2 regions of the Sporolactobacillus sp. BBK16-2 genome follow, and region 2 is predicted to be linked to the other one. Evidence: riboswitches for the same ligand, from Rfam matches in the RefSeq annotation. Region 2 holds a riboswitch; the other holds the start of a gene.
What was found. Region 2 has a riboswitch for lysine ahead of AC6F33_RS16285 (amino acid permease). Riboswitches for the same ligand answer to the same signal wherever they lie in the genome.
Positions count from the first base shown of each region.

Region 1 (6,662 bases), 960 kb from region 2:
GTCAAGGCACTGGTTTATTCGTTTAAATATGGGGTAAAATCTTATACTTTCTTTACTTGTAAAAAAAGCAGGCGGGCTGCCTGCTTTTAAAAGCCGTAATTTTTATAAACTCATGGATTCCTCTTCTGCCAAATGAAAGGTTTCATGAAGGGTATCGAGCGCCAGCATCAGTTTATTTTCATCAATAATCGTTGAGACTTTGATTTCCGACGTACTGATCATCTTGACCTTAATATCTTTTTCAGCTAAGGCATGAAACATTTCTGCCGCGACACCTGGATTTGATGCCATACCCGATCCGACAATCGAAACCTTGGCAAGTTCGGACTCAAAGATCATTTTATGATATTCAAGTTCTGCTTCCTGAGCGCGCAGCACGTCAAGTGTTTCATTGAGTACATCATGATCAACAGTGAACGAAAGACTTGTTCTTGCTTCATCGAGGACGTTCTGAACAATGACGTCAATGTTAATATGTTTCGCCGCAATTGCATCGAACACGCGCGATACCGCTGCTACATTATTTGGAAGTCCAAGCAGCGTCACCTTCGTCACATTTTTCTCAAAAGCAAGTCCTCTAACCGACTTTGTCTTCTCCATTGACACTTCCTCCTTAATTACCGTACCCTCTTCTTCGGAGAATGATGAGCATACGACCAGCTCAAGATGGCTGTTCTTCGCATACTCAACAGCGCGCGGATGTAGCACACCAGCTCCAAGATAGGCCATTTCAAGCATTTCGTCATAACTGATTTCCTTCAGCTTTCGCGCCTTTTTCACGTAGCGCGGATCTGTTGTAAAGACCCCGGTCACATCCGTGTGGATCTCACATCGCTTCGCACCGAATGCCGCTGCAATCGCCACAGCTGAAGTATCCGAACCGCCTCTGCCCAGCGTTGTGATTTCGCCGTCCTCTGTCACACCTTGGAATCCGGCCACAATCACAATCGATCCTTTCTTCAACTGTGGACGGATCAATGAGGTGTCAATTGACGAGATCTTCGCACTTTCGTGAACTGCTTCCGTTTTGATCCCGGCTTGCCAACCGGTAAATGATATTGCATGATAGCCGCGTTCGTTCAGAACCATGGACAGCAATGCGATGGTTACCTGCTCTCCTGTCGACAAAAGCACATCCATTTCCCTCTTTGACGGCCGATCGGAAATCTCTCCGGCCATTGAAACAAGTGTGTCCGTTGTTTTCCCCATTGCTGAAACAACCACAATTACTTGATTACCGGCCTCTTTTTTCTTAATAACTTTATCCGCTACCTTCTGCAACCGTTCCACTGACGCAACTGATGTTCCGCCAAACTTCATTACCGTTAAAGCCACTGCACTCGCTCCTTTAAACTATGACCGGCATTATTATCTTCGCTCTTTCCGGATCCTCTGTAATGAAGACACGGGATCACTTGATAAGAACGTGCTCCTCATTATTCGTTATCGTCAGTGACAAAAAGAACAGCGAGAGATCCCCGCTGTTGAACAGTCAATCGTTTTTCAACATGCTGAGATAGTTCTCCACACTTTTAAAAGTAATTTTAAAAAAGTATGACAGCCCTGCACTTGTTCAGTGCAGATCCAGCCCGGAACGATGATGAAGTCGTTCCGGCTTCGGCAGGTTTCCCTTTCCGCCGCGGTCAATGAATTCCATCTTTCTCGCGCGGCTTACTAATGAAGACTGCTCCTCTATCACTTCAGATATTTGAAAATTAAGTTACGGAAATTATAACAAACCTAGCGAACCGAGACAATACCCTTTATTGCTCCGTGTCCAAATAGTTTCTCATTGATTCAGCCACTTTTTCAGGTAATCCGGCTTCTTGCAATTCTTCTCGGCTTGCTTCGCGTATTTTTTTCATCGAACCGAATTTGCGTAGCAGCATTTGCTTACGCTGCCTGCCGATTCCCGGAATGTCGTCCAGCAGAGAGTGAATCATCGATTTCGCGCGGACCTGTCGATGGAAAGTAATAGCGAATCGATGCACCTCATCTTGGATACGCTGCAACAAGTAAAATGCTTGACTGTTTCGCGCCAGTGAGACGAGCTGAGGAGGTTCGCCGATGACAAGCTGTGATGTTCGATGCTTATCGTCCTTCACAAGTCCGGCAACAGGAACATAGAGGCCAAACTCATTTTCGAGCACGTCAATCGCTGCGGAAAGCTGCCCTTTACCCCCGTCAATCAGAATCAAATCGGGCAGCGGTTTGCCTTCTTTCAAAATGCGTGCGTAACGCCTGCGCACAACCTCGCGCATCGTCGCATAATCGTCCGGTCCATTTACTGTCTTCACACGATATTTCCGGTAGTCATTTTTCTTTGGGCGCCCATCCTCGAACACAACCATTGCTGAAACCGGATCGGCCCCTTGGATATTCGAGTTATCGAACGTTTCAATGCGGCGCGGTGCCGGCATGTCCAAGGCTTCTCCAAGCTGTTCAACTGCTCCGATCGTCCGCTTCTCATCACGCTCGATCAGGGCAAATTTTTCCTTAAGTGCGATGCCGGCATTTTTGACCGCCATCGCAACAAGATCTTTTTTTCGTCCGCGCTGAGGTTGAAGGACTTCGGTTTCCAACATCTGTTCAATCAGGCTCTTATCGACCGAATTCGGGATCAGAACTTCTTTCGGCTTAATGTGATTTTGATGGCTATAAAATTGACCGATAAAAGTCAGGAAGTCTTCCTCAGGCTCTTGATAAAATGGGAACAGTGACACCTTACGCTCAATCAATTTTCCTTGGCGCATGAAGAACACCTGGACACACATCCATCCTTTGTCAAAGGCGTAGCCAAAGACGTCGCGATCATCCAAATCATTAAAAATAATTTTTTGTTTCTCCATTACCGTTTCAATATTGCTAATCTGGTCACGCAGTTCCTTCGCCTTTTCAAAATTGAGCTGTTCGGAGGCTTCAAGCATTTCTTCTTTCAGGCGTTTTTTCACATCCTGGTAACCGCCATTGAGAAAACGCGTAATGTCATCGGCCATTGACTCATAGGTTTCTTTCGGAATATCGTAAACGCATGGTGCCAAACACTGCCCGATATGATAGTACAAGCAGACTCGGTTTGGCAAAGTGCGGCATTTGCGCAATGGATAGAGATGATCGAGCAGCCGCTTCGTCTCGTTTGCGGCAGTAACGTTTGGATAGGGACCGAAATACTTGCCGCTCTTTCGATTCACCTTGCGCGTAATAATCAGCCGTGGGTACTTCTCAGTCGTCAGCTTAATAAATGGATAGCTCTTATCATCCTTCAGCATGATGTTGTATCTCGGCTCATACTTCTTGATTAAATTGATCTCGAGCAGCAGTGACTCGATTTCTGATGAAACAACAATATACTCAAAATCAGCGATATCCGCAACGAGCCGCTGCGTCTTCGCATCATGGGAACCGCTGAAGTAGGAATGGACGCGATTGAACAGATTCTTCGCTTTCCCTACATATATAATCTCTCCTTGAGTGTTCTTCATTTGATAGCAGCCAGGCTGCTTCGGAAGCAAGCTCAGCTTTTCTTTTATTTTCTGATTGACCATCAGTTATCGATCATCCTTTGTTTCTTGATTCTTGCATACTATCTTTTATTATCTAAGAGATCAGAAAAACATTCAACTTTTTAGAGTCCGGAACAAAAAAGGACAGTGGCGAAAAAATAAGCGCCTCTGTCCAAGCTTAGATCTATTCGTTTAAAAAATAGTCATCAGAATAGGAATTTCAATCATACTGAGGAGCGTTGTTTCCGTCACCATTACGGCCGCATAGTCCGAATCTGCATGATACAATTCTGAGACAACCGGGGCATTCGTCATGACCGGCATCGCCGACTGCAAAATAAAGACCTCCTTCATGAGTGCGGGCATCGGTGCCGGCAGCACCAACAGGGTCATAATTGCAGGTGCTGCAACAAAACGGCCGATCAGGACACCAATATTGTCCTTATTAAGACGGAGTTTGCTCAGACCCGCCTGATGAATCGCAATACCAATAAAAATCATCGATAACGGAATGGTGAGCCCGCCGATATAGTTAAAATCGGACATTAAAAAAGCGGGCAGTTTCACATGCAGAAGAACCAGAATAACACCTACTATAAAGCCAAGCAGCGGCGGTGAAAAAATTTTACCGAGCGTTTGCTTCCAACTGATTTTGCTTAGATAGTTTCCATCACGTTGAATCAGGTAGACACCCAGTGTCCAGAAAAAAGTCGTATTGGCCATATAAAATACAAGAACATAGGGAAGACTTTGCTCACCGAACAGAGCAAGATTAACAGGCAGACCGATGAAAACCGTATTCGAGTTGCAAAACATTGATTTGAACAATCCGCTATGATTTTTCTGAACAGAAAAGATCTTAACTGCCCAAAATGAGATGGCGAACAAAATCAGCATCGACAGAATCGGAAAGCGCAGATTCGGCAGTAATTCAATTAATTCTTTACTTGTAAAATGGTTGGTAATTGTGCTAATCATATAAGCAGGAAGCGCAATTTGCGTTACCAATTTAGCAATTAATTTACTTGTTTTTTTATCAAACCAGCCGCGATGAGCCAATACATAACCCACGCTGATCATTATAATTATGACTAAAATCCCTTGAATGCCTTGAAAAAAGGTGCCCACCTGAGTGCCTCCACAACTGACATGCGTCAACTATTCACTGTCATTTTTTACTTTCTTGTATCAATGAGCATACCTCTTAGCCAGAATCATAGTCAATAACTATTTTAAAAATTAAAACAATAATTTGTGACAGTATATTGTCAATGCTTTACAAGCCGGCATGCTGATCAGCGCACGAAAAAACCGGGCGTCGCCGCATATAAATGCGATACGTCCCGGTTTTCCATGGATTTCACTATATTTTTTACTAATCAATCAGCCGATATGCTGTTTGATGCGTTCAGCAAGGGCTTCTTTCGGTTGGAAGCCGACAACTTTGTCAACCACTTCGCCGTCTTTGAACAAGAACATGGTAGGAATACTCATAACTCCGTACTTGCTTGCTGTCGCTTGATTTTCATCAACATCCAGCTTTACGATTTTAAGATTATCTGCTAATTCGGAATTCACTTCTTCCAAAACAGGTGCCATCATTTTGCATGGTCCGCACCAAGTAGCCCAAAAATCGGCTAAAACAAGTCCCTTTGAAGTTTCATCCGCAAAATTTGCATCGTTTACCTGACTAATTGCCATTACAGAAAGACCTCCTCAAATAGTTCAATATGCTCTATGTCACACAGTATAGCATGTGCCAACACGAGATTCCATTATTCAGCTTGGCGCACACATTACTTGAATTCAACGACCGTCACGCCGCTGCCGCCTTCACCCTGGGCACCGAGACGCGACGCCTTCACACGCGGGTGGCGATCGATTAATTGAGTGACACCCTTGCGCAGTGCACCGGTACCCTTACCATGAATGATCGAGACGCGTGCATAGCCTGCAAGCAGCGCTTCATCCAAGTATTTCTCAACCTTCAGCATCGCATCTTCATAGCGTTCGCCGCGGAGGTCAAGTTCCGGACGCACCGTTTGTCCTGAAGTACGCACATTAACGACCGGTTTAACCTTCTTCTCTTCTTTAACTTTTTTCAAATCGCTTGCTTTGACATTCATTTTCAAGATACCGGCTTGTACCAGATATTCTTGATCACCGATTTTATTGACAATGTATCCGGTCTGACCGAAACTGATAATCTTTACTGCGTCGCCAGGCTGAAACCCAGATACCACTTTTTGAACAGGCTTCGACGTATTGGACGAATCTTTTTGTTCAAGAGAATCCAGCGCATGCGCCAATTTGGTCTTTGCGTCAATGAGTTGATGCTCCTTGACCAAGCCGTTATTTTTAAATTGGTGCAGCTCATTTATAATTTCCTCTGCCTCGCGCCGTGCATCTTTAAGCGCCTGCTCCGCTTTCTCGCGCGCTTTCTTCAGAATGTCCTCTTTTGAGCGTTCCAATTCATTCAAGCGCTTAGACAAATCTGCTTCTTTTGCTTCTACTTCAAGCTTCAGATGACGTGCTTTTTCTTCCTCCATCTCGGCAGCTTTCCGATTCTTTTCCAATGAAGCGATCATCTTATCGACCTGGTTGGTCTCGCGGCTGATCTGGAGTCTGGCGCCGTCAATAATATCGGCCGGTAAGCCTAATTTCCGTGAAATTTCAAACGCGTTGCTTCGTCCCGGAACACCGAGAAGCAAGCGATAAGTCGGGCTCAGTGTTTCCACATCGAATTCAACACTAGCGTTCATGACACCCGGCCGTTCATATGCATATGCTTTTAGCTCGCTGTAATGGGTCGTACAGACAATTGTGGCTCCTTTACCATAAACGGCATCGAGAATCGACATAGACAAAGCTGCACCTTCCTGAGGGTCAGTTCCTGCACCCAGCTCATCGAAGAGAACAAGGCTGTTAAAATCGACCATCTTCAAGATTTTAACAATGTTCGTCATGTGTGACGAAAAGGTACTGAGACTCTGCTCAATCGATTGTTCATCACCAATATCAGCAAAGACTTCGCGGAATACACTCGCTTCCGATTCTTCGTCAACCGGTATTTGAAGCCCGGATTGTGCCATGAGCGTAAGCAAACCAATCGTTTTCAACGATACCGTTTTGCCTCCGGTATTCGGTCCTGTGACAATT
Region 1 is NZ_CM187611.1:2,312,195-2,318,856, forward strand. It holds gene AC6F33_RS11595 (aspartate kinase) at 103-1,335, opposite strand; lysine riboswitch at 1,510-1,703, opposite strand; gene uvrC (excinuclease ABC subunit UvrC) at 1,764-3,545, opposite strand; gene AC6F33_RS11605 (AEC family transporter) at 3,696-4,631, opposite strand; gene trxA (thioredoxin) at 4,887-5,204, opposite strand; gene AC6F33_RS11615 (endonuclease MutS2) at 5,300-6,662, opposite strand, start outside.
Region 1: linked by a shared signal. The riboswitch ahead of AC6F33_RS11595 (aspartate kinase) and the one ahead of AC6F33_RS16285 (amino acid permease) in region 2 are both predicted to bind lysine.

Region 2 (6,662 bases):
GCTGAACTATCCGAACAATCCTACCGGAGCAATGGCTACAAAAGAATTTTTTGCGGATACCGTTGCTTTTTCACAAGCGCATCATATTCCGGTTGTTCATGATTTCGCGTATGCAGCATTCGGCTTTGACGGTAAGCGCCCGCTCAGCTTTCTGCAAACTCCTGGTGCAAAGGAACAAGGCATTGAAGTGTACACGTTGTCGAAAACCTATAATATGGCCGGATTCCGCATCGGGTTCGCGGTCGGCAATGCCTCAATTATTCGAGCTCTCAGTCAGTTCCATGACATTGATCATTCGGACGTGCCGAGCGCCATTCAAGATGCAGCCGCAGCTGCTCTGCTCGGGCCGCAGCAATCCGTTCAAGAATTATGCGCGCTGTACGAGCATCGTCGCAACGTACTCGTCTCCGGCATACGCGCGATCGGCTGGGATGTTATCGCACCGCAAGGCTCGTTCTTCTGCTGGTTCAAGGTTCCAAGCGGTTATACCTCCGAAACCTTTGCCGACGCTCTGCTTGAACGTGCTCATGTTGCGGTGGCACCGGGTGCCGGATTTGGTACCCATGGCGATCAATTCGTCCGAGCCGGACTGCTCGAATCCGAGGAGCGCCTGAAGGAAGCCGTCATACGGATCAAAGCTTCCGGAATTCTCAATGAAACCCCTGTGCAAAATTAACCAATAAATGAAAAGAACTTTTCCCAGCATTCATCGGGAAAAGTTCTTTTTTCAAATCACATGATAACCCATCAGCAAAATCAGGATCAGAAGCACGGCAATCAAAACAAGAAAGATCCAGGATGATTCTTTTTTCTTACGTTTACCCATCGCCACTTCCATGAGTCCGATTAAGGCGAAGGAAAGCACGCCTTTAATCGTCGGCACCAGTGGGAAATGGATTAAGAAGAGCATGACTACCCCGGTTATAATCATAACCAGGTAAGCCGTCCTCAGGATCATACTCCACACTTTTTGCTCCGTGAGAAGATAGCTTAGGATAAAAAGAATCACGACAAGCCCCCAAACGAGGCCATGTATTTGCAGTAGTACATGCATGTTTTTTCCTCTTCTCTGAATCATTTGCTAGACTTGTCTCTATTTTAACACGAACAAATGCTTTTCCCAGTATTTGCATGATGGCCGATCACTTTAAATATCACTTTTCATAAATTTCATCGGTATCATCCGAATGACGCGACAGATCGCATTGATCAAGCGGAATCAATTTTGACTTCATCCTCCATTTGGCAATCAGCCAAACAGCAAGAAAAATCGGAATACCGATGTAGGCGGCAACAATTCCGCCCCAATCAATCCGTCCGCCGGAAAATGCGCCGATGCTTTGTCCGATCACGACCACCATGCATACCGCAAAAGCGAACAACGGACCAAACGGGAACCACTTTGCCCGATAAGGAAGGTCACTCACTTTTCCTCCTTGTGCAACATAAGCACGACGGAAACGATAGTGACTGATCGCAATGCCGAGCCATGCAATAAAACCACACATGCCCGATGCGCTAAGTAGCCAGTTATAAACAATACCGTCACCGAATCCGGAGGCAAAGAAAGCAAGCAGACCGAACGCGGCTGTAACGACAAGCGACCAGATGGGAATACCGTGCGTTGTCACATAGCCAAGGAATTTCGGTGCTTTTCCTTTTCGAGCGAGTGCATAGAGCATACGCGTCGATGCATACAGTCCGGAATTTCCTGCCGACAGCACCGCCGTTAAAATAACGGCATTCATCACCGACGCGGCAATCGCAAGCCCCGCTCTCTGAAACACAAGCGTGAAGGGACTGACCATAACCTGATCAGTCGCAGACAAATTATGACTCGTATAAGGAATGATCATGGCAATAACGAAGATTGCTAGAATATAAAATAGGAGTATCCGCCAGAAAATCGTGTTCATTGCTTTCGGAACACTTTTTTCCGGATGCTCGCTTTCACCGGCACTCACACCAAGCAGCTCCGTTCCTTGAAAAGAGTATCCGGCTGCGAGGAATACACCGAATGTCGCCAGAAATCCACCATGAAACGGCGCGTCACCAACGGCAAAGTTATGAAATCCGGGCACACCGCCGCCAAGAACACGGAAAATCATCAGCAACCCGACAACAATAAAAAGGATGACTGTTGCGACTTTAATAAATGCAAACCAATATTCCGACTCACCGTAGCCCTTAACCGTTAAAGCATTAAGTAAGAAGATAACAAGCAGAAATAGACCGCTCCAAAGCATCGACGAACTGTTGGGAAACCAGAATTTCATGATCAGTGTTGCGGCGGACAATTCGCTCGCAATGGTAATCGCCCAATTGTACCAATAATTCCAGCCAAGTGCGAAACCGAACGACGGATCGACAAAGCGCGTCGCGTAGGTGCTGAACGATCCGCTTGTCGGCATATAGGTCGCCAGTTCACCAAGACTGGTCATCAGGAAATAAACCATGATGCCTGTTAATCCATACGCGAGCAGCGCACCGCCCGGACCGGCCGTATAGATTGCGTTTCCACTGGCGAGGAAAAGCCCTGTTCCGATTGCTCCCCCAAGCGCGATCATCGTCAAATGACGTGATTTTAACCCGCGCCTTAATTGATTATTTCTCTTCTGCTGCACTTTTTCTCTCTCCCTCTCTGTATTTCGGGGAGATATGTGAAGAATATAATTCATGGTTACTAAAAACGCCCGCCAAGGCAAGATCATGCCTTCGGCGGACGGGAAACTTTTATAGTAAAAAAGAATAAGATCTGTTTAAAATACAGGCTTATTGATCCATTTACTCCTCGCACATCTTCCACCGATAGCACACCACATGCCTAAAAAACATGTGACAGTCCCGCCCCTTTCGAAAACGGACCCAGCACACTCGGCAAGAGAAACCGAATGTACTTCGGCAACAGTTCCTTACGCGCACCGTCCGGCTTCTCTTCGCCTCAGATGCGCTTATCTTAACTGCCGCGCCTCTACCCCCTCGTGATCTTGTGAGGAGATTTGTTAACAACAGGACTCATTGTACCTGTATCCGATACTATTTTCAACCTAGGAAGCGCATTGCATTTTCTCATACCGGGTCCTTCTCCTCAGAATGTTCGGTCTGATACTCGGCAATTGCTTCCATGAAGGCTTGTCCGTATTTTTCTAATTTTTGCTGACCGACCCCCTTGATCATCAGGAAGTCATGGTCAGTCGCCGGCAGTCGCGCACTCATCTCACGCAGGGACTGATCTGAAAAAATGATGTATGGAGGAACAAACTCTTTCTGAGCAAGCGTTTTACGGACCTGCTTCAACGATTCGAAGAGTGCATCGTCTACAGCCAATCGTTCTGCGCGAACACGTCCTTTTTTGAGGACCTTTTCCTCTCCCTTGAGCACCGGCAGCGACCGCTCACTTAAAGCGAGAACGGGAAAAGCGCCGCCCTGCTGCACAAGGTATTGCTCGGCTGTCAGGAAGTCGATAAATTCACTGATCTGCTTTTGCGTTCGGTCCTTCATAATGCCGTATGTGGGCAACCGGTCAAGCCGAAAAGAGAGCAGTTTTTGATCTGATGCGCCGGCAAGCACCTTGGCAACCATCATTTTCCCATAGCGTTCACGCAGACGCTTGACACACGAGAGTACCTTCTGTGCATCAACCGTTACATCTGATTTTTCACGTGTATCGAGACAGTTGCCGCAATGGGCGCACGGCTCAGGATTCTGCTCGCCGAAATAGCGCAAAATATAGCCCTGCAGACAGGTCTCGGTATGACAATAGCCAATCATCTGATCTAGTTTGTGGTACTCTGCTTGCTTCAGCGTATCGTCCATCTCAGATTGATCGATAAAAAACTTCTGCAACCGGATATCTTGCGGCGCAAACAAAAGAATGCAGTCACTTTTTTCTCCATCGCGCCCCGCACGCCCGGCTTCCTGATAATAGGCTTCAATGTTTCGCGGCATATTGTAGTGAATGACAAACCGTACATTTGATTTATTAATACCCATTCCAAACGCATTGGTTGCGACAAGCACCGTCAAGTCATCATAAAGGAACCGCTCCTGACTTGAAGCACGCTCCTGTTCGGAAAGACCGGCATGATAGCGTCCGACAGCAAGCCCCTTCTGCTCGAGTCGCGCATAAAGCCGATCCACTTCCTTGCGCGTCGCCGCATAAACAATTCCCGGCTGATCTTGATTCTTCTTCAAATAGTCAAGCAAAAAGGTATCCGCATTCTGACCGCGGATCACCTGAAAATTCAAATTATCACGAGCAAAGCCGGTCGCAATGACCCCGTTCGGCTCAATACCGAGCAACTGACAAATATCCGATGTGACGTTCGGTGTTGCCGTCGCTGTAAGGGCGACAACCGTAGGTCTTTGCTCAAATCGAGTAATCATTACGGGTATAGACCGATAACTGGGACGAAAATCATGACCCCACTGTGAAATGCAATGCGCTTCATCAATGGCCACGAGCGAAACATGCATACGTTCCAGAGCACGGACAAAATCCGGAACCTCTAAGCGCTCCGGTGCAATGTAAACTAATTTATAGTCTCCGTTCGCTGCAGCTGCAAGCCTCGACTTTCCTTCTGCAAAGCTTAGCGAACTATTTATGTAGGTTGCGTGAATCCCGGCGTTGCCAAGCGCGTCAACTTGGTCTTTCATCAAGGAAATCAGCGGCGAGATCACCAGTGTCACTCCAGAGAAAAGCAGTGCGGGGATTTGGTAGCAAAGCGATTTTCCGCCGCCCGTCGGCATAATGCCGACCGTATCCCGACCATCCATTAACCGAGAAATGATTTGATCTTGGCCCTTCCGAAATTGGTCGTAGCCAAAATATTTTTTCAGCGCTTGATGAGCCGCGTCGATCATCGATGAAACCACCTTTTCGTCCTTAATAAACTAGTTTTATCTTATCACAAAATTAAAGGAGAAATAGGAATCGGATCATCACAGCTCAATATCCGTTTGTGCGCGTGTATCCGCGCCAAGCACCTGATTCATCATGCGCAGCGCATACTCATTGTCCTCTTGAACATTCGATGCGCAGCAATCCTGTGGAACGATCAGCTTATAATCACGCATGTATGCATCGTTCGCCGTAAAAAGCACACAGATATTGCCTGCCACACCGGTAAGGATCAGCGTCTCCGCACCCAGATCATGCAGCAGTGCATGGAGTGGTGTAGCAAAAAATCCGGAATGCTTGGGTTTAATAATGAAATAGTCGGAAGGATCAGGAAGGATGCGTCGAACAACTGACGCTCCCGTTCCCTTTAATGCCTCACGAATCAGATAATCACGATCAGATTCCCATCTGCCCGAATTATCATTGACGTAAATGATCGGGATGCCTTCATGGCGTGCCCGCGTGATCAGTTCCACCAGAGGGTCAATCATATGCTTCATACCGTTTAGCAGCAATCCTGCCTTGCTGAATTGAAGCGGATTAATCATATCAATGACCAGCAAAACCTTATCTTTTTTTGCCATCGTTTTCTCCCCCTCTGCTCACCCATTATTTCCAAATCGCACGCTGAGCATTCGATCTGGTGCCTTTAAAACCATGAAACAAAAAGCATCCTAATTCATATGCTGATGTTAGATAAGCATTCAGGAGGAGGGATCATAGTGGATAACAAAGACCCTAGAGAACCGCAGCAGCCAAAAAGAAGAAATCTGATGAATGATCTCGATGCGTTTTTTCAAAGTAATCCGTTCGGCGATGTGTTGAAATCAATCGACGATTTTTTCAGCAATCATTCATTTACCGGGTTTCCGGTCAGGCTCTATGATACAAAAGATGAATGGATCGTTGAAGCTGAACTGCCCGGTGCAGATCGTGACAACATTCATATCGAGCTGCTTGGCGATAAGGTGAAAATTGCTGTGGAAAATGATGTGGAAATGGAATCGCAGCATCAGGAAACCGGCGCGTACAGTCATGAGCGCCGCTTCGATCATGCTGAACGCGTGGTGACTTTGCCGTATGCCATCAACCGAGCACAAACACAGGCTTCCTACACCAACGGCATTCTCAAAATTCACGGACCGAAGTCACCAAAAACCGGACATAATCTTTCCATTGATTAAAAAAGAGAATCGGAGCAAGCTCCGATTCTCTTTTTTGGTGTCCTTTTATTTAAAACCGCGCAACAAAACGTTCCAAGCGATCCAAGCCATCCTTCAAAACGTCCATTGAATAGGCGTAAGAGAGTCGCAGGTAGCCCTCACCATATGAAGAAAATGCGCTGCCGGGAACAGCTGCCAGCCGTTCTTTATCAAGCAGCTGCAGGGCAAAGTCCTCTGAGGACAAGCCGAACTTTTTAATTGAAGGAAATACGTAAAAAGCACCTGCGGGACGCACAACGTCAAATCCCATAGCCTCAAGTCGGCCAATCACATAGTCCAGCCGTTCCTTATACGCTTGCCGCATCGGCTCGGCGTCATCCTTGCCGACCGTCAACGCCTCAATCGCCGCATACTGAGTAATGCTTGTAATGCAGGAAATGCCGTATTGATGGACTTTGATCAGTTCATTGGCAATCGGATTATCAGCCAAAATATAGCCCATACGCCACCCCGTCATTGCATGTGATTTTGACAGACCGTTAATCACCAATGTCTTTTCTTTCATGCCTGGGAACGTTGCAATTGAAGTATGCCTTTGT
Region 2 is NZ_CM187611.1:3,273,635-3,280,296, forward strand. It holds gene AC6F33_RS16275 (aminotransferase class I/II-fold pyridoxal phosphate-dependent enzyme) at 1-676, shown strand, start outside; gene AC6F33_RS16280 (DUF1516 family protein) at 728-1,054, opposite strand; gene AC6F33_RS16285 (amino acid permease) at 1,155-2,567, opposite strand; lysine riboswitch at 2,802-2,982, opposite strand; gene recQ (DNA helicase RecQ) at 3,070-4,863, opposite strand; gene AC6F33_RS16295 (cysteine hydrolase family protein) at 4,942-5,484, opposite strand; gene AC6F33_RS16300 (Hsp20/alpha crystallin family protein) at 5,623-6,084, shown strand; gene AC6F33_RS16305 (aminotransferase A) at 6,134-6,662, opposite strand, start outside.